DNA from 2 places in the Aeromicrobium changchenzhani genome. Region 1 is predicted to be linked to the other one. Evidence: riboswitches for the same ligand, from Rfam matches in the RefSeq annotation. Region 1 holds a riboswitch; the other holds the start of a gene.

Region 1 (9,004 bases):
CGAGCAGCTCGAGGCCGTCAGCGACGACGTCGTCATCGATGCCGTGAAGATAGGGATGCTGGGCACGCGCGACATCACCGCCGTGGTGCAGAACTGGTTGGACGCGATCAAGCCGCCGGTCGTGGTACTCGACCCGGTGATGGTCGCCACGAGCGGTGACCGGCTCCTTGATCGTGATGCCGAACAAGCCATGCGCGATCTCTTGGCCCATGTGGACGTGGCCACGCCCAACCTTCCCGAGCTGGCCGTACTGCTCGATCAAGGGTTGGCGACGAGTTGGACCGACGCGATCGAGCAGGGTCGCCAGCTGTCCGCGGCGCACCGGGTGGGCGTGTTGGTCAAGGGCGGACACCTCGGCGGCGAGAGCGCACCTGATGCGCTCGTCGACGTCGATGGCCGGCTCGGTGCAGATGAGGTCTTCGAGATCTCAGCAGCGCGGGTTTCTACGACGAACACTCACGGGACCGGCTGCTCGATGTCAGCAGCGCTGGCCACGCAGCAGGCGATCCACCACGACTGGCGCGCCGCCCTGACTGATACCAAAACTTGGCTCCTCGAGAGCCTCGAGCACGCCGACGAGCTCGAAGTCGGCAGCGGAAGCGGTCCGGTTCACCACTTCTGGGGTTTGTGGGATCGACAGAAGTAGCTGTTGCCGGGCAGAACGGCGCTCAGAGCGCGAGGTGCAGGTTTGCCCGACCGTCCGGCGATGACGAGGCAAGCGCCTCGGCTCGCTTGGGTATGCGGCCGGCACCGGCGGCCAGGTGTCCGGCCTCGACGGCATGCTTCATCGCCAACGCCATCTGGACCGGCTCGACGGCACGCGTGACTGCGGTCGCCAGCAGCACGCCGTCACATCCGAGCTCCATCGCCAGCGCAGCATCGGAGGCTGTGCCGATCCCGGCGTCGAGGATGATCGGTACTCGTGCTGCGTTGGTGATCGCCTGGATGTTGCGGGGGTTCAGGATGCCCAAGCCCGATCCAATCGGGGCACCTAGCGGCATGACCGCGGCACAGCCCAAGCCCTCGAGCTTGCGGGCGATGATCGGGTCGTCGTTGGTGTAGGCCAGCACCACGAAGTCATCTGCCACGAGCTGCTCGGCGGCCTTGAGGAGCTCGATGGGATCGGGGAGCAGCGTGATGTCGTCGGCGATGACTTCGAGCTTGACCCAGTTGGTTGCACACGCTTCCTGTGCAAGCCGAGCGGTCAGGACCGCCTCCTTGGCCGAAAAGCAGCCAGCGGTGTTGGGCAGCGCCTTGATGCCATTGCGTTCCAGCAGGTCCCAGATGGAGCCCTCGTCGCCGGTCTGCACGCGACGCATGGCGATCGTGGTCAGCTCGGTGCCCGAAGCTAACAGTGCCCGCTCCAGTCCGAGCAGGCTTGATGCTCCTCCGGTTCCCATCACGAGCCGTGAGTCGAAGCGCACGCCGGCTATGTACATGGGTTTATGAGTCATGGTCATCCTCCCTGAACTGCCTGCACGATCTCGATGTGGTCGCCGGCGTGTACGGCCGTCGAGGCCCACGCGCCCCGCGGGACCACGGATTGGTTGACGGCGGCGGCAACGCCGCGGAGACTGCCGCCACCCACAAGGGTGGTGCCGGGGGCGAACTCGGCGACGATCATGTCAAGGGAGGCCTCGGTGGCGAGTGGGTGCTCTTTGCCGTTGATGACGACGGTCATGGTGCTCATGCAGGCTCCTTCACGGTGAATCTCATCGGGTCGGCCATCGACCACAGGTCGTCGAGCGGGCGCTCGGCGAAGATGTCATCGCACGCCGAGGACGTGAGCGCCGACAGCAGTATGCCGTTGCGGTAGTGGCCGGTGGCCAGGATCAGTCCCGGCGTGGCGGTCTGCCCCAGCAGCGGCAGGTTGTCGGGCGTACCGGGCCTGGCGCGCGCGTCGAGGGCGGCGATCGGCACCTCGTCCAGGCCGGGGATGATTGCTCGCGCATCGCGCAACAACCCAAAGACACCGCCGACGGTGGACTGGCGGTCATCGGGTAGCTCTTCGCACGTGGCGCCGATGATGATCTCGCCGCCGGGGCGCCACACGACGTAGATGGGGCGTTGCTGCACGAACCCTCGTACGATGCGCGCCGCGCCGATCCAGTCCATATCGCGACCGTCAAGACGGATGATCTGACCCTTGACCGCTCGCGTAGGGGCGGTGATGTGCGCGAGTGGAGCCACGATGGACCGCGCGGCGTGACCCGCAGCGACCACGACGCGCTCCGCCAGATAGGCGACGCCGTCGGTGTCGACGGCTCCGGTCACGGCCCCGCTGGCATCGACCAGGAGACGATCGGCCGCGACGCGAATGGTTTCGACGCCTAGGTCGCGCAGGATCTGAGACAGCGCGCGGTGCAGGGAACGCGGATCGACCTGGTGGTCGCCGGGAACCCAGTAGGCGCCGGCGATGCGGGGCCCGAGCAGCGGTTCGCGGGCGCGCGCCTCTGCGATGGTCAACTCATGGGCCTCCAGGCCCCAACGGCGCTGCATGTCTCGTAGCCGCAGCAGTTCTTGGGCGTCGCCAGCGTCATAGGCGACTGTCAAGATGCCACTGGTTCGAAAGTCGATGTCAGTCCCGGAGGTGTGCTCGACCTCGGCCGCGAAGACGGGCCACGCGGCCGCCGATGCAACGTTGAGTCGTACAAGGTCGTGTTCTGCGAAGTTGGCCTCGGTGACGGGCGCCAGCATGCCTGCCGCAGCATACGAGGCGCCATCGCCGGGTCGCGGATCCAAACACGCCACGGTCAGGCCTGCTACACGGGCTCGCCACGCGGCGATCGCGCCCACCACACCTTGGCCAACGACCAAGACGTCGGTGGTCGAAGTCCTCATGAATGCTCCCTTCGCTGGCATGATCCAGATCAGGTTCAGCGGTCGGCCAAAGTGCCCTCTCAGCCCAGATCGTCGCCAGGCTCCCGCGCAGCACCCACCCTACGCCGCTACGACCCTGTGCTAGCGTCGCCGGGTAATGACACGGGGTGCCCCGCAACCGGCGGAGCTGAGATGACACCCGCGAACCTGATGCAGTTAATACTGGCGAAGGGATGTCACGGCTATGGCCGTAGTTACATTCACCGATGACCTGTGGGCCGGCACCGCCGACCTCCGCCGCGCGATCGACGAGCTCGAATTCCTCGAACACCTCGGCGCGGGCACTCTGCCGCTCGACGACTTCGCTTTCTACGTCCGCCAAGATGCGTTGTACCTGGCCGGCTACGCGAAGGCGCTCGCCTTGCTCGCCGCCCGTGCCCCGCACCCCGAAGCCGCCGCATTCTGGGCATCGTCAGCGCATACCGCGGCGGTGGTGGAAACAACCTTGCACAGCGGGATCCTCACCCAGATCTCGGACCCGCACATTGTCGAGGAACACTCGCCGACGTGCCTAGGTTATGTGTCGTATCTCGTGGCTACCGCGGCGACAGCGCCCTATCCGGTGGCCGCCGCCGCGGTCCTGCCGTGTTTTTGGATCTACGCCCACGTCGGTGCGCGGCTGGCAAGAAGCGCCTCCGCACTGTTGGCCACCGACCCCGACCACCCGTATGCCACCTGGGTGGCGACCTATGACGGCGAAGAATTCCAGGCAGCGGTACGCACCGCCCGTCGAACAGTCGATGAAGCCGCTGCCACGGCAACAAAGACCGAACGCGAGGCGATGGCTGATACGTTTGCCACCGCAACCCGGTACGAGCTGCTGTTCTGGCACAGTGCCTTCCAGCGCCAGCCCTGGCCGACCGTGTGAGGACCGTCATCCGTGGCCTTGGCGCCGCGCTCACTCTGACTCTCGCACTCACAAGCTGTGCACAGGGCCCGGAATCAACTGGGGCGACGGTCCGCTTCGCGCTCGATTGGACGCCCAACACGAACCACACCGGTCTATATGTGGCACTCAGCGAAGGATACTTCGAGGACGCTGGCATCGACGTCAGGGTTCTCCCCTACAACGAAACCCAGCCCGACCAGCTCATCGACGCGGGCAATGCCGAGTTCGGCGTGAGTTTCCACGATGCTTCCGTGCTGGCACAGGCCAGCGGTGCCGACGTGATCTCGGTGATGGCGCCGTTGCAACATTGGGCGACAGCCATCGGGGTTCGCGCCGACGACGACACGATCACCCGGCCGCGGGACTTGGACGGCAAGACATACGCAGGTTTCGGTGCCCCGTATGAGCAGCCGGCGCTGAGCCAAGTTATCAAGAATGACGGCGGCAAGGGTGAGTTCAAGACAGTCACGCTGGGCACGTCGGCATACGAGGCGCTCTATTCGGGCAAGGTTGACTTCACCATCCCATTCCTCGTCTGGGAAGGATTCGCCGCCGAGCACAACGGCACACCGATGAAGTATTTCAAGTACACCGATTTCGGCTTCCCCGATGCCTACGCGATCGTGATCGACGCGAACCGCGACTGGCTTCAGAAGCATCCGAAGCAGGCACGCGCATTCGTCGGCGCCCTGCAGAAGGGTTACGCCTTTGCGGCGAATGACCCGGCCGCCGCCGCAACGATCCTAATCGCGGCAAATCCGGGCACGTTCGCCGACAAGAAGCTCGTGCAGGAGAGCCAAGCCGAGCTGTCATCGGACTACCTCAAGGCCGATGACGGCACCGTTGGGACGCAGACCCTCAATCAGTGGAGCGGCTATGCCGACTTCCTCTTAGAGAACGGCATCCTCACCGATGAAGACGGCACCACGATCACCGAACGGCCCGACTGGTCGGCGTACTTCACCAACGACTACCTGTCGAAATAGCCCCGGGTGCATATCGTCGAAAAGGGCAGAACGACTGCCCGCACCATTTTACCGGCGGCCATCGCGCTCGCTGCGGTGTTGCTGATCTGGCAGACCTACGTCTGGGCGCAGGGCATCGAAGCGCGGCTCCTGCCGTCGCCGATCCGGGTGGCGCAGCAGGGCTGGGTCAACCGGGAACCGTTATGGCTAAACACTCGGGCGACGCTGTTCGTCACGCTTGTAGGGTTTGGTGTCTCTCTCGTGTTCGGCTGGATCATCGCAATATGTGTCGACTTCTTGCCGTGGCTACGACGCGCGGTCATACCGCTGCTTGTTGTCTCGCAGACGCTTCCGATCATCGCGATTGCGCCGCTCATGATCATGTGGTTCGGATTCGGGCTGCTGCCGAAGGTCCTCGTCATCACGCTGGTGACTTTCTTTCCGATCACTCTGGGCCTGATCGAGGGTTTCTCGGCGGCTGGCCCGCAGGCCACAGCACTACTGCAGAGTATGGGGGCTTCGCCATGGCAACGATTCCGTTATGTACGCCTCCCCGCCGCGCTGCCACGCTTCTTCACAGCGCTGCGGATCGGGATCACCTATGCCGTCGTCGGCGCGATCTTCGCCGAGTATGTCGGCGCCGTCAGCGGACTGGGCATCTATATGGCTCTGCAGAAGAACTCGTTCCGCACCGATCTCGTGCTCGCGGCCGTCGTCGCCACCGCGGTGCTGAGCGTCGCATTGTTTGCCTTCACCTATGTCGTCGAGCGCCTGGCTATCCCCTGGCATCGCGAGTCCAAGGAGGGCAGCCATGGCTGAGCACCGCATCCAACTGGCGAGTGTCCGCTACTCGTTTGGCGACCGGTCGGTCCTCGATGGCGTGTCTTTCACCGCCCGGCCCGGTGAGTTCGTCTCGATCGTGGGACCGAGCGGCTGCGGCAAGAGCACGCTGTTCAACGCGATCGCCGGGCTGTTGCAAGTCGACGGCGGTACGATCTTCATCGACGGCGCGGATTCGACGGGCACCACGGGGCACTGCGCCTACATGCCGCAGAAGGACCTCCTCTTCCCGTGGCGCACCGTGGCGCAAAACGCCGCGTTGGGGCTGGAAGTACAACGCGTACCAAAACGAGAAGCGCGAGCGCGTGCACGAGCGATGTTTGCTACGTTCGGTTTGGCGGGATTCGAAGACGCACTTCCCGGCGAACTCTCCGGAGGCATGCGCCAGCGAGCGGCCCTGCTTCGAACCGTGCTGCAGGAACGTCAAGTATTGCTGTTCGACGAACCGTTCGGCGCCCTCGACGCGCTCACCCGAATGTCCATGCAGGACTGGATCCAAGAGGTCTGGCAGCAGCACCGGTGGACCGTCCTCATGGTGACCCACGACATCCGCGAGGCAATCTACCTATCGGACCGGATCATCGTGCTCAGTCCACGACCGACAAGAGTGGCACGAGAGGTCACGATCAACCTCGCGCGGCCGCGAAATCTCAGCACACTAAGTGATCCTGAGTTCTTGCGAATCGAAGCCGACCTTCTCGGCCGCCTACGCTGAGTAACTGAGTGGCAGCCAGGGACGCCTTGATGTTGCCAGGTCGGGATCATTCTGCGGGGCTGGACCGGCGGCTCGGCCGCATCGAGATCGAAGCCGACGCGATCGTCCAACCGGACGATGTCCAGCTGCCGATCAATTACCGGGGCACTACCGTGATTGGGCAGCGAATGCCGGGAGCGCGACTGATCCGCGCGCCTGCGGTGACGACGGAGCAGTCAAGAGATTCGGCGAGCGCGACGTAGCCAGCGTCGTAGGCGGAGAGGTTGTCACGAAGCGCCCAGATGCGCTCGAGGAGCAAGGGCCGGGTTTCATCACTTGACCTGATGGAGGACCTCAACTACCCGGGTGTCGTTTCGAGTCATTCGTGGTCGACGCCTGATGCATATCGCGCATCTACCGTCTCGGTGGCGTCGTGACACCCTATGCCGGGGACAGCACCGGCTTCATCGACAAGTGGACGAAGCACCTCGACTGGGCCGATGGCCGCTACTACTTTGGCTTGGCTACGGCGCCGAGTCGCGGTTGATCGACAGGTCAGTGGCGAGCGTGTCTATGACGTCAACAAAGATGGAGTGGCCCATTATGGGCTCTATCCCAATTGGATCGAAGATCTGCGCAAGATCGGCGGCGAGTCGATTGTCGACGACATGGAGCGCGGTCCCGAAGCTTTCCTGCAAATGTGGGAACGTGCCGACGGAGTATCCAACGATGTTTGCCGCCAACCAGCCTTGATGAAGAAAGAATCAGACCTGCGCGCGATGAAGAAAGGATCGGGAGTTCAGACAGTTCTCGTTGAGGCCGGGCAACCGCATGCGCGCCTTGGTGAAACGTTCTCCTACTGCGCGAAAGCAAAATCGGGCAAGCCGACCAAGGTGAACGCCGTATTCTCTGCCAACAAGGTCATCAAGACCTCAACTGTCACGCGCTAGCACCGATTGGCAGGCGTTGGTTCGTCGTCTCACGATCTGTCGCGGCCCCGCGTGCATGCTTGGTCACCCATAGTCTGTCGCGTATGCGCAACGGTCGGGGATGCACACGGCGCATCCATCTAGGGGAATCCACGGTCCTTTATGCCCGGCGCCATATTGACCTGATGCTTTCCAGCAGCGCCCTCTGTCGCTGACTGATCAACGCAACGGGCTCATATCACCTCGGGCCCACACGGGCTCACTTCGCATGCTGACGCATGCCTCATACGAATTCGGAAGTACCCTCATGATCTTCACCGGCCTCATCCTCGGCGCCGCCCTTGGCTATGCCATGCAGCGCGGCAGATTCTGCGTCACCGGCGCATTCCGCGACCTCTGGGTCAATAAAAATTCGCGCTGGTTCTCCGCCTTTATGTTGGTGGTCGCCATCCAAAGTGTCGGAGTGTTTGCCCTCGATTCGATGGGCATCATCACGTTGGTCGATAAACCGTTTCCCTGGCTAGCCACGATCGTCGGCGGATTCATCTTTGGTTATTCGATCGTGTATGCCGGCGGCTGCGCAACCGGTACCTATTACCGAGCGGGGGAGGGCCTGATCGGGAGTTGGATCGCCCTCACCGGTTATGCCGTTTTCGCGGCGATCACCAAAACGGGTGCCCTGGCGCCGGTCAACGATGCGATCCAAAGGCCCGTCCTCGAGACCACCACTGTGCACGGTGCGCTTGGAATCTCACCATGGATCCTGGTAGCTCTGCTAGTTCTCGTCGTTGCTGCTTGGGTACGCCATCACCAGACAAAACCTGGCCTGGCCATGGCAACGCTTCCGGCCAAGCACACCGGGTTGCGTTACCTGCTGGCCGAAAAGCCGTGGACTGCCTACGGTTCGGCAGTGGTGATTGGAATCATTGCGATCGCCGCATGGCCATTGAGTTCAGCTACCGGCCGCAACAGTGGTTTGGGTATCACCGGACCGTCAGCAAATCTCATCAATTTCTTGGTGAGTGGAGATCTGACCTTGGTGGATTGGGGTGTCTGCCTTGTCGTCGGCATTTTGTTGGGGTCGTTCATTGCAGCCAAGGCAAGTGGAGAGTTCAGGCTCCGTGTGCCCGATGCGCAAACGATCGTGCGTTCAGCTTTTGGCGGAGCAGGCATGGGGATCGGCGCATCCTTGGCCGGCGGTTGCACGATCGGCAACGGGATGGTCAAAACCGCGACGTTTTCGCTTCAAGGCTGGGTCGCCCTCGCCTTCATGGTGTTGGGGACCGGCGGTGCCGCATACCAAACGATTCTGCGCACGAAACCCGCATCAGCGGGCGAACGCATTGATGCATGAACGAAACTGAAAGGGAGTAAAAGAAATGTCAGTAACACTCGAAACAGCGGGACAGGTGTGCCCATTCCCACTCATTGACGCCAAAGAGGCGATCAGCACACTTGCTATCGGCGAAGAACTCGTCATCAACTTCGATTGCACACAAGCCAGCGATGCGATCCCTCGGTGGGCGGCGGAGGAGGGTTACCCGGTGACGAACTACGAGCGCGTTGGCGATGCGAGTTGGACCATCACCGTACAGAAGCGGTAGCCAAGATTGGCGCCGCGGCGGTGAAGATTCTGGGCGGGTGAGGCGTTGAACAAGTCATGCCTGATCTGAAGCTTTCTGTCCTTGACCTTGTCCCCGTGCGCACCGATCAGACGACCAGTGATGCGTTGGCTTTGGTAAGCGTTTCGCCGGCCTTGGTCGCAAGGGTGCGGAATGTTTTGATCGTGAACCGCGACGTGTCGGTA
Region 2 (9,004 bases), 1.1 Mb from region 1:
TGTCGCTGGTCGGGTACGTGGATGCCAGGTGCTGAGCAGGTAAGCGGTGTCGCCGAGAGCGAAGGCCGTGAATCGGGACCGCATGAGTTGCTCAGCCGTTGAGGCGCGCCGCTCGCCGCTCAGTAACGGATAACAGCACGTGCCGAAAGTGTTGCCACTCAGGCACCGGCAGCGATCCGTTGCATCGGTTATGGTCAGGCCTTTTCGGGATCCTCAGGCAATGTCGGCCTCGGATCGTGCGAGCCGCCCTCGGCGATCATGAACTTGCCACCCTCGAAGTCGCCCTCGGCCTGCTGCGTGTCCACATCGGATTCGCGGCCAACGGTCGGCTTCTCCGCAGGCTCGGGGGTTTCGTCGGGGCCGTCATTGTCAGATCCGCTGTCAGCAGCAGCAGCATCATCGAAGGACAACTGTTCGTGTGCCGCAGCCTTATCGGCCCCGGAACTGACTTCTTGCGCGGTCGGGGATGCGTTCTCCAACGGTGCGACATCATCGGCCACCGGATCGGGCGTTGCGCCGTCTTCGACCGAGGTGATCTCAGCAGCGGACTCGACAACTTCTTCGTCCTTGACCGGCTCAGGCTTCGGCTCCGATTCGGCCTCAGCCGCCGAACTGGGTTCGGACTCCGACTCCGGCTCGGACGCTGGTGCCTTTTCGGGCTCAGCAGTCTCCGGCGCCGCGCTGGTGCCGGTGTTGACTGGTCCGACGTTGGCTTCGGCGGCGGCTTCCTTCTCGGATGCTGACTGCGTTGCGCCGTCTGAAGTGGCGTCAGAGTCGTCAGCCGGGGCCCTGTCGTCCTCCGCGGCCGATTCGGTTTCGCTTGCCGCCGCTGTCGCAGTCGCCTGTTCGGCTTCGGCGACGACATCGGCAGTTTCGGCTGGTTCAGGTGCGCGCTTGATCGAGGCAAGCAGCATCTGCGCGACGTCGAGAATCTCGACTTCAGGGCGAGCATTGCCTTCGGACTGCTGCAGGGTCAAACCATCGGAGAGCATGACGCGACAGAACGGGCAACCGACCGCGATCTGGTCGGCGCCGGTGGCGACGGCCTCTTCGGTGCGATTGACGTTGATGCGAGTGCCGATGGTCTCTTCCATCCACATCCGCGCGCCGCCGGCGCCACAGCAGAAACTCTTCTCCTTGTTACGCGGCATCTCCTTGAACGTCGCGCCCGGGATTGCGCCGAGTAGTTCGCGCGGAGCTTCATACACCTGATTGTGGCGACCGAGGAAGCATGGATCGTGATAGGTGATCGTCTTCTCTTCGACGGCTCCGGCGGTCGGTGCGACCGGAGTGAGCTTGCCTTCACGCACGAGTCGGTTGAGCAATTGCGTATGGTGAACGACTTCGAGCTCGATGCCGAGCTCGGAGTATTCGTTCTTGAGCGTGTTGAAGCAGTGCGCGCAGGTGGAGACGACCTTCTTGACCTTCGTCTCCTTGAACGTTTCGACGTTCTGCATCGCGAGTTGCTGGAACACGATCTCGTTGCCGGCACGCCGCGCCGGATCACCCGTACACGTCTCGCCGTCGCCGAGGATGCCGAACGTGACGCCCGCGGTATTGAGCAGTTCGGCAACCGCCTGGGTCGTCTTCTTGGCACGATCCTCGAAGGCGCCAGCGCAGCCGACCCAGAAGAGCCATTCAACCGAGTCAAGATCCTCAATGTCACGACCGACCTGTTTGATCTCGAAATCGAGGCCCTTGGTCCAGTCGAGCCGGCCCTTGGGATCCATGTTCCACGGATTGCCCTTGCGCTCAAGACCCTTGAAAATGTTGTTGAGCTCGCTGGGGAAGTTGGACTCGACGAGCACCTGGTAGCGGCGCATGTCGATGATGTGGTCGACGTGTTCGATGTCGACGGGGCACTGCTGGACGCAGGCACCGCAGTTGGTGCACGACCACAGAACATCGGGATCGATGACGCCGAACATCTCTTCGAGGCCGATCAGCGGGCGATCCAGCTGAGCCTGCTGTTCTTCGGTGCGTTGATCTTCGGAGATGTCCAGCAGCGGAATCGTGGCGTAAGCGTGATCGCGCAAGCCCATCATGAGCAACTTCGGCGAGAGCGGCTTCTCAGTCGCCCACGCGGGACACTGGCTCTGACAGCGGCCGCACTCGGTGCAGGTGGAGAAGTCGAGGATGCCCTTCCACGTGAAGTCTTGGACCTTCCCGACGCCGAGCTTCTCGAAGTCTTCTTCGTCGAGGTCGTCCATCGCCTCGAGATCGAGCGGCTTGCCCTTGACATACAGGGGCGTTGCGGCGCCGAGCGCGGTGCCGCCGTCGGATTCGCGCTTGAACCAGATGTTCGGCCAAGCAAGGAAACGGTGCCAAGCGATGCCCATCGTGAGATTGCGTGAGATGACCAGCAGCCAAACCAACGCGAGCACGATCTTGAACATTGCGACGAAGTAAATGATGTTCTCGTTGGCCGCGGCCGACGACGGATAGAGGTCGCCGATCCAGGACGCGATCGGGAAATGTGCGCGTGTCGCACTGTCGTGTCCTAGCGCCTGACCGAGGTTAAATTCGGCACCGCGGATGAAAAGAATTGCCGCGCCCTCGACCATCGCGAGGATCTCGACGAAGTAGGCCTGCCAGAACGACGAGCCATAGAAGCGGCTGCCGCGCTGCAAGCGTCGTGGGTGTTTGACCTGACGGTAAATGATCAGGTAGATGATGCCGATTGTGCTGAGCAACCCGATGATCTCGCTGAACCATTCATACGGGTACCAGTGGCCGATTAGCGGCCAGACGAACTCGGCGTCGAAGATTTGGACGAACGCCGATGCGACGGCCGTGCTCAAGAAGATGAACGCGGCGAACACGAACCAGTGCATGATGCCGATCGCGGTCCACTGCAACATGCGCGTATGACCGACGGTCTCCTTGAACATCGTCAGCGAGCGCGATGTCGGCTTGTCGGTGCGGCCGATTGCCGGTTGGCCACCCCGAATGACGGCGGTCATATCGATGATCGCCTTCACCAACACCGGGATGGTGACTGCGGTCAGGATGAGCGACACCACAATGGCGAAGGTTCGCATGTCATCTCCTTAGGACGAGACGTGTTCGACAAAACAGTAGTGTGTTGGAGCGGTTTGTGCGCACTAAGGCATGCCATACCGACGGTTTGTTCCAACCTCGATAGAGCGCTGCTCTTAACAGAAAACTGTCACTTCTCACAGGTTGCAACCTGTCAAGAGTGACAGTTCCCCAGGATATCCTGGGAAACGTTTTAACGGGAGGGGCGTTCGCCCTTGACGGGGATCAGCGGTATCGCGATTAGCGGGAACAGTGCGACGATCGCGAAACCGAAGGCATAGCCGTGCCCGGTGATTGCGGCACCGATCAACGGCGGCACGGCCGCGGAGGTCAGGAATTGGCCGGTGTTCTGGGTGCCGAGGGCTCGGCCCGACCAGTACGGGCCACCGATCTCGGCCACCGAGGTGAACGCAAGGCCGTTGTCGGCAACGGTGATGATCGACGCGATCACCATCAACGTGATCGCAAGCGGAGTTCCCTCGAGCAGGCCGAGGGCAAGCATTGACAACATCGCCGCGACCGAAACGATGCGCATCGGGCCCAATCTGCTGCCGACTCGATCGGACCAAACGCCGGCGCCGACCCGACCGGCCGAACCCAACAGTTGGACCGCGGCGATGAGCGCGCCTGCGGCGAACGCGGACCATCCCTTATCGCTGATGAGCCAGACAACCGCATATGTCCACACGGTGAATTGTGGGATGACCAGCAACATGGATGACACGTGAATCCGCCACAGACGATCGTCGCGGCGGTAAGGATTCACCAGATGACCGAGATCGGCGGCTTGCTGCCGGGTCGGTCGCGGCGGATCGACAATGAGCAGGCCGATCAAGAGCGCGATCAAACACAGGCAGGCCGGGACCAGGATTGCGGTGAACAGGCCGAAATTTTTGGCGGTCACCGGGATGATCAATGCGGCGAGTCCGACGCCGAGCGGTTGTGCGGTCTGGCGGATACCCATCGCGAAGCCACGCTGATCGGCGGGGAACCAGCCGACAACGATGCGCCCGCTGGCTGAGCTGGCGCTGGCGCCGCCCATGCCGCCGAGGAACAGGAAGACGGCGAGCGCAGCGTACGAGTGGGAGGTGAAAGCCGCCGCGAACGCCGAGACGGTGATGAGCGTCATCCCGTATGCCATCGAGCGCCGCTCACCGATCCGGTCGACCACCGCGCCCCAGAGGATCAGCGTCAGCGTCGTACCGACGAGCGGGGCTGAAGCGATCAGACCAGCGTGAACGAGCGAGAGTCCGCGTTCGAGGTGGAGCAGCGGGATGAGGAATGGTGCCGCGCTGATGAACACGGTGCCAGCGATCTGTCCGGCCATGCTGACTGCCAGCATCAGCCATCGATTGGGCGTGCGCTCAGCGATCATCAAGCGACATCATATTCCTCCGCATGGGCGGTGCCCCAGCAACCTAATCCCGCCGCAATTAGGTGGCTGAGACACCGCCGGGGGAGTCGAGAGGTTGCTGAGACACCGCTCAACGGGTGAAGGTACCGACCGAGGCCAATGCCTCGCGCAGCAGCGCGCCTCTGCCACCTTCCATATCGTCCAGGACTTCGGTGCTCAGCGCCTCCTCCGGCGTGAGCCAAGTGAGTTCGAGCGCATCCTGGCGGGGCTGGCAGTCGCCGGTGACCGGGATGACGTAGGCGAGCGCAACCGCATGCTGGCGCGGGTCATGGAGCGGCGTGACGCCCGGCAGCGGGAAATATTCGGCCACCGAGAACGGCACTGTGCTGACTGGCAACTGCGGAAAGGCAGTCGGTCCGAGATCTTTCTCGAGGTTTCGAAGCAGCGCGTCGCGGACTGATTCACCGTGCATGACGCGGCCTGAAACGAGCGTTCGGGTGAGTTCGCCAGTTGTTGCCGATCCGCGCAGCAGTATGCCGATTAGCTCGACATGGCCGAGTGCATCGATCCGTACGGGCACCGCTTCGACATACAGAATCGGCACTCGTGATCGCGTCTCCTCGAGTGCGATGTCGGAGAGCCAGCCGGGATTGGGATCGGGAGTGCGTACAGAAGCCATAACGCATTCTCGCAGTTGCTACGTTTCTTCCCATGACTGAAACGCCCGATGCGGACGCAATCGCTCTCGCGCAGCAACTCCTCGACGATGCGCGGGAGGGAAATGCCGAGCACCTGACGGCCTATTTGGACGCGGGAGTGCCGGTCGAATTGACCGATACGGCGGGCAACACCCTGCTCATGCTGGCGGCCTATCACGGTCATACGTCGATCCTGGCAGCACTTATCGAGCGCGGTGCGAACGTTGATGCGATCAATGATCGTGGCCAGTCGCCGATCGCCGGTGCATTGTTTAAAGGTGACGAAGAAGTTGTCGCACTGCTGCTCGCCGCGGATGCGGATCTCGATGTAGGCACGCCCTCGGGCCGGGCTGCAGCCGAGATGTTCGATCGCACGGACCTGCTGGGCGGTGTCTGAGCAACCGCATCGGCGGCTTGGGTTCAAGGGTCGTGGCAACACTCGGCAGGCTGAAAGGTTGCCCAGCCACCGCCGGGTCGGGTTGGCTTGAAGGAGGTACGCTGGACTCACATGACAGGGGAGCGCCTTGCAGACGGTGCTGAGAGTGCGGATCCACCGCAGACCCTTGAACCTGCTCCGGTTAGTACCGGCGAAGGGAGTCCGCATGACAACATCTGTGCAACCCTCCAAAGTCCGTGAGTTCTTTTCTTATCGGACCATCGATCTGGTCACCATCGCCACCTTGGGTGTCGCCTTCGGTGTCATCTTCTGGGGCTGGGGGAAGCTGTATGAGCCGATCAGCAACCTGCTCAACCTGAGCTATCCGCCATCGGCGGGTCTCATGGTTGGCCCCTGGCTGATGGCCGGTGTGGTGGGCGGTCTAATCGTCCGCAGAGCCGGCGCGGCGCTCGTGACCGAGATCATCGCGGCTGCTGTGTCCGCATTGGTTCCCGGCGGGACCCAATGGGGTATGAGCGTGCTGGTTTCGGGATTCTGGCAGGGCCTTGGCGCCGAATTGATTTTGGCGGTTTTCCTCTACAAACGCTTCGGCATCTTTGCGGCGGCGCTTGCTGGCATCTTGTCGGCGGCCTTCGAAGGCGCGTATGAATGGCAGGCCTATTACCCCGATTGGGAATGGCCCTACCGGTTTGCGCATCTGGGCTTCCTGGCTGTCTCGGGTGCCATCATCGCGGGTGCGGGTGGCTGGGCGTTGACGCGCGCGCTCGCCCGAGCTGGCGTGCTTGATTCCTTCGGGCCGGGGCGCGAAGCCAGTCCCGAGGTGTGACGTCCATGGCCGCCGGGGCTCGTTTCTGCGGGTTTTCCTGGCGGCCGCTCGGTCGTCGTGAGCCAGTGATCGCTGGCTTCGATCTCACCATCGAAGCTGGCGAGCGCGTCCTCATCACCGGGCCGAGTGGCGCCGGAAAATCGACCCTTTTGTATGCGCTTGCAGGCGCTCTGGGAACCACCATCGCCGGGGACAAGAGCGGTGACGTTGAGGTGGACGGCCGCATCGGCTTGCTATTGCAAAATCCCGGCGATGCCGTCGTCGCGGAGCGCATCGGACGCGATGTGGCATTCGGGCCAGAGAATCTCGGGTTGTCGCGAGTTGAGATCGCCCGGCGAGTGACCGCTGCGCTTGCGGCGGTCGGGCTCCCATACCGTGCAGATCACTTCACCACGGCACTGTCCGGCGGGGAACTCCAGCGGCTCGCGCTAGCCGGCGTACTCGCGATGGAGCCGCAGTTGTTGCTGCTTGATGAACCGACATCGATGCTTGATGAGATTAATGCGACGGCCGTACGACGGGCAATCATCGATGCTGCCGGCGATTCGACCCTCATCGTCGTCGAACATCACATCGGCCCGTGGCTGGAGCATGTTGATCGGGTCATCGTGCTCTCCAAGGATGGCTGCATAGTCAGCGATGGACCACCCACCTCGTTGACGGCGGCGAACCTTCCGGACGGTGTCTGGGCGCCCGGGCTGCCGACGCCAACGCCCTTGGAGATTCCCCAAGCGTTGGTTCAACCGCGCGCCGATCCGCTGCGCATCGCGCTGAGTGAGGTGAGCGTCGATCTGCGTACGCGCACTCTTCGCGGTGCCGAGACATCACATGCGCTGACCGCATTCAGCGCGGATCTCGAACCGGGCGCAATCACGGCGCTCAGAGGACCGAGCGGCGCGGGCAAATCCACGGCGCTGGCTACTTTCGCAGGCCTGCTCACACCACGATCGGGGACCGTCACCCCCCGCGTGAATGCTTGGCGATCACCGAAACTTGCCGGCGCAATCGGCTGGGTCCCACAAAATCCTGAGCACGGATTCCTCGCACGGACAGTCGCCGAGGAAGTCGAAAAAACCTCTGCGCGGCTCGGCACCGTAGTTGATACGGGTGCGCTGCTCGACGTATTCGGCCTCAGCGCTCTGGCTCAGTCCAGCCCCTATCGATTGTCCGGCGGTGAGCAGCGACGGCTAGCCCTTGCTGCTGCACTGGGGCATCGGCCAGGGGTGGTGCTCCTCGACGAGCCGACGGTCGGTCAGGACCGCAATACCTGGGCGGCGGTCGTTGGCTGGTTGAGTTCGGCCGCACGCGGGGGAGCTGCGACGGGTGTGGCGACCCATGATGGCCTCATCGAGAGCGATGTTGAGATCCAGCTAATGACGGGCCGGGCCGTATGAGGTCATGGATCGTGCGGGTGAACCCGCTCGTACTTATGTCGATCGGATTGTTCTCGCTGCTGGGATCATTCACTATCCGCGATCTGCAGATCGCACTCATCGCACTCGGCGTGTACGTCGTTGCGGCTGTCCTGCTGTTGCCGTCGTGGAAGTACCCCCTGCTGTGTTTGGCATTCACGTCAGTCGCGGCCTTATCAGTCGTCTACTCCACCTGGCGTGGCGGCGGTCATGATGAGCGGGAGGCGGTAACTGCTGGCGTTCGGATTGTCGTGCTTGCTTGGCCGGGCTCGGTTGCGCTCGGATTTGTCGACGCGGCGAGGCTGGCCGACTACCTTGCCCAAACGCTGCGCCTTCCGGCGCGTTTTGTTGCCGCCTTCTCCGCTGCGCTCCAGCGTTTTGCAAGTCTCGGCGCGTCGTGGCAACAGCTCGATCGGGCACGTCGGATTCGCGGTTTTGGGCCATCGCGCAATCCCATCGCTACGGGAGGCTATGCCGCGAACATGTCCTTCGGTTTGCTCGTCTCCGCATTGCGGGGGGCATCCCAGTCGGCGATCGCAATGGACGCCCGTGGCTTCGCAACCGCCCAGCATCGGACCTGGGCCGAGCCAGCGCTGTGGGCCCGGCTCGACCGGGTTGGCCTGGTCGTCGCGTTCGCCCTCGGCGCGGTAGCCCCCGTCCTGATGATTCTGTGACACTGGCGGCATGCGTATTCGAGGGGCTCTCACCAGCATTACTGTTCTTGCCCTGACACTGGGCGCGTGCGGCGCTAAGGCCGATCCCGGCCAGGAAAGTTCGGTCTCATATGCCGGTTACACCGCGGACAAGCCGGATCTGATTGGTCTGAAGTCCGCCGTCGTCACGCTCGCCAACGGAAACAAGTTGGCTGTTGTGTTGCCGAACAAGAAGCGGGCCATGATCCAGCGCTTCTCCGCGGCGGCACGAAAATGGACCAAGCCGGCCCTCCTTTACACCGCGGTGGCTCGTGAGTGCGGTGATGTCGAGGTCGCTACGGGTGGTAAAACCGTTGCTGTCCTGCTCTCCTGCGATGTGGATTACGCCGAGGATCAGGCGCCGACGAAGAGCGTCGCCCTCGTCAGCACCGACCTTAGGACGTGGCATCGTCAAACTCTTGCCGGCGAATCGGCCGGCAGGGTAGGGGTGTCACCGCGAGGGAAGTACGCGGTGTTCAGCGCCGACAGTAATTGGCACCCGCTGAGATGGAGCGCAGCTGGCTTCACCCCGATCGCAATCAAGGACACCGGTAACAACACAGGCCTCGTGATCGCCAATGACGAT

Evidence for each region. Region 1 has a riboswitch for thiamine pyrophosphate ahead of AC2YB9_RS13730 (TenA family protein). Riboswitches for the same ligand answer to the same signal wherever they lie in the genome.
Region 2: linked by a shared signal. The riboswitch ahead of AC2YB9_RS01580 (ECF transporter S component) and the one ahead of AC2YB9_RS13730 (TenA family protein) in region 1 are both predicted to bind thiamine pyrophosphate.

What each region holds. Positions count from the first base shown of each region.
Region 1 is NZ_CM172480.1:2,718,699-2,727,702, forward strand. It holds gene thiD (bifunctional hydroxymethylpyrimidine kinase/phosphomethylpyrimidine kinase) at 1-646, shown strand, start outside; gene AC2YB9_RS13715 (thiazole synthase) at 669-1,454, opposite strand; gene thiS (sulfur carrier protein ThiS) at 1,457-1,690, opposite strand; gene thiO (glycine oxidase ThiO) at 1,687-2,841, opposite strand; TPP riboswitch at 2,831-2,938, opposite strand; TPP riboswitch at 2,974-3,071, shown strand; gene AC2YB9_RS13730 (TenA family protein) at 3,065-3,748, shown strand; gene AC2YB9_RS13735 (ABC transporter substrate-binding protein) at 3,745-4,755, shown strand; gene AC2YB9_RS13740 (ABC transporter permease) at 4,762-5,553, shown strand; gene AC2YB9_RS13745 (ABC transporter ATP-binding protein) at 5,546-6,289, shown strand; gene AC2YB9_RS13750 (hypothetical protein) at 6,298-6,531, shown strand; gene AC2YB9_RS13755 (hypothetical protein) at 6,769-7,218, shown strand; gene AC2YB9_RS13760 (YeeE/YedE family protein) at 7,505-8,551, shown strand; gene AC2YB9_RS13765 (sulfurtransferase TusA family protein) at 8,577-8,801, shown strand; gene AC2YB9_RS13770 (hypothetical protein) at 8,908-9,004, opposite strand, start outside.
Region 2 is NZ_CM172480.1:288,632-297,635, forward strand. It holds gene AC2YB9_RS01555 (YchJ family protein) at 1-198, opposite strand, end outside; gene AC2YB9_RS01560 ((Fe-S)-binding protein) at 195-3,041, opposite strand; gene AC2YB9_RS01565 (MFS transporter) at 3,233-4,414, opposite strand; gene AC2YB9_RS01570 (NUDIX hydrolase family protein) at 4,524-5,072, opposite strand; gene AC2YB9_RS01575 (ankyrin repeat domain-containing protein) at 5,105-5,488, shown strand; TPP riboswitch at 5,595-5,704, shown strand; gene AC2YB9_RS01580 (ECF transporter S component) at 5,694-6,314, shown strand; gene AC2YB9_RS01585 (ABC transporter ATP-binding protein) at 6,320-7,708, shown strand; gene AC2YB9_RS01590 (energy-coupling factor transporter transmembrane component T) at 7,726-8,400, shown strand; gene AC2YB9_RS01595 (hypothetical protein) at 8,411-9,004, shown strand, end outside.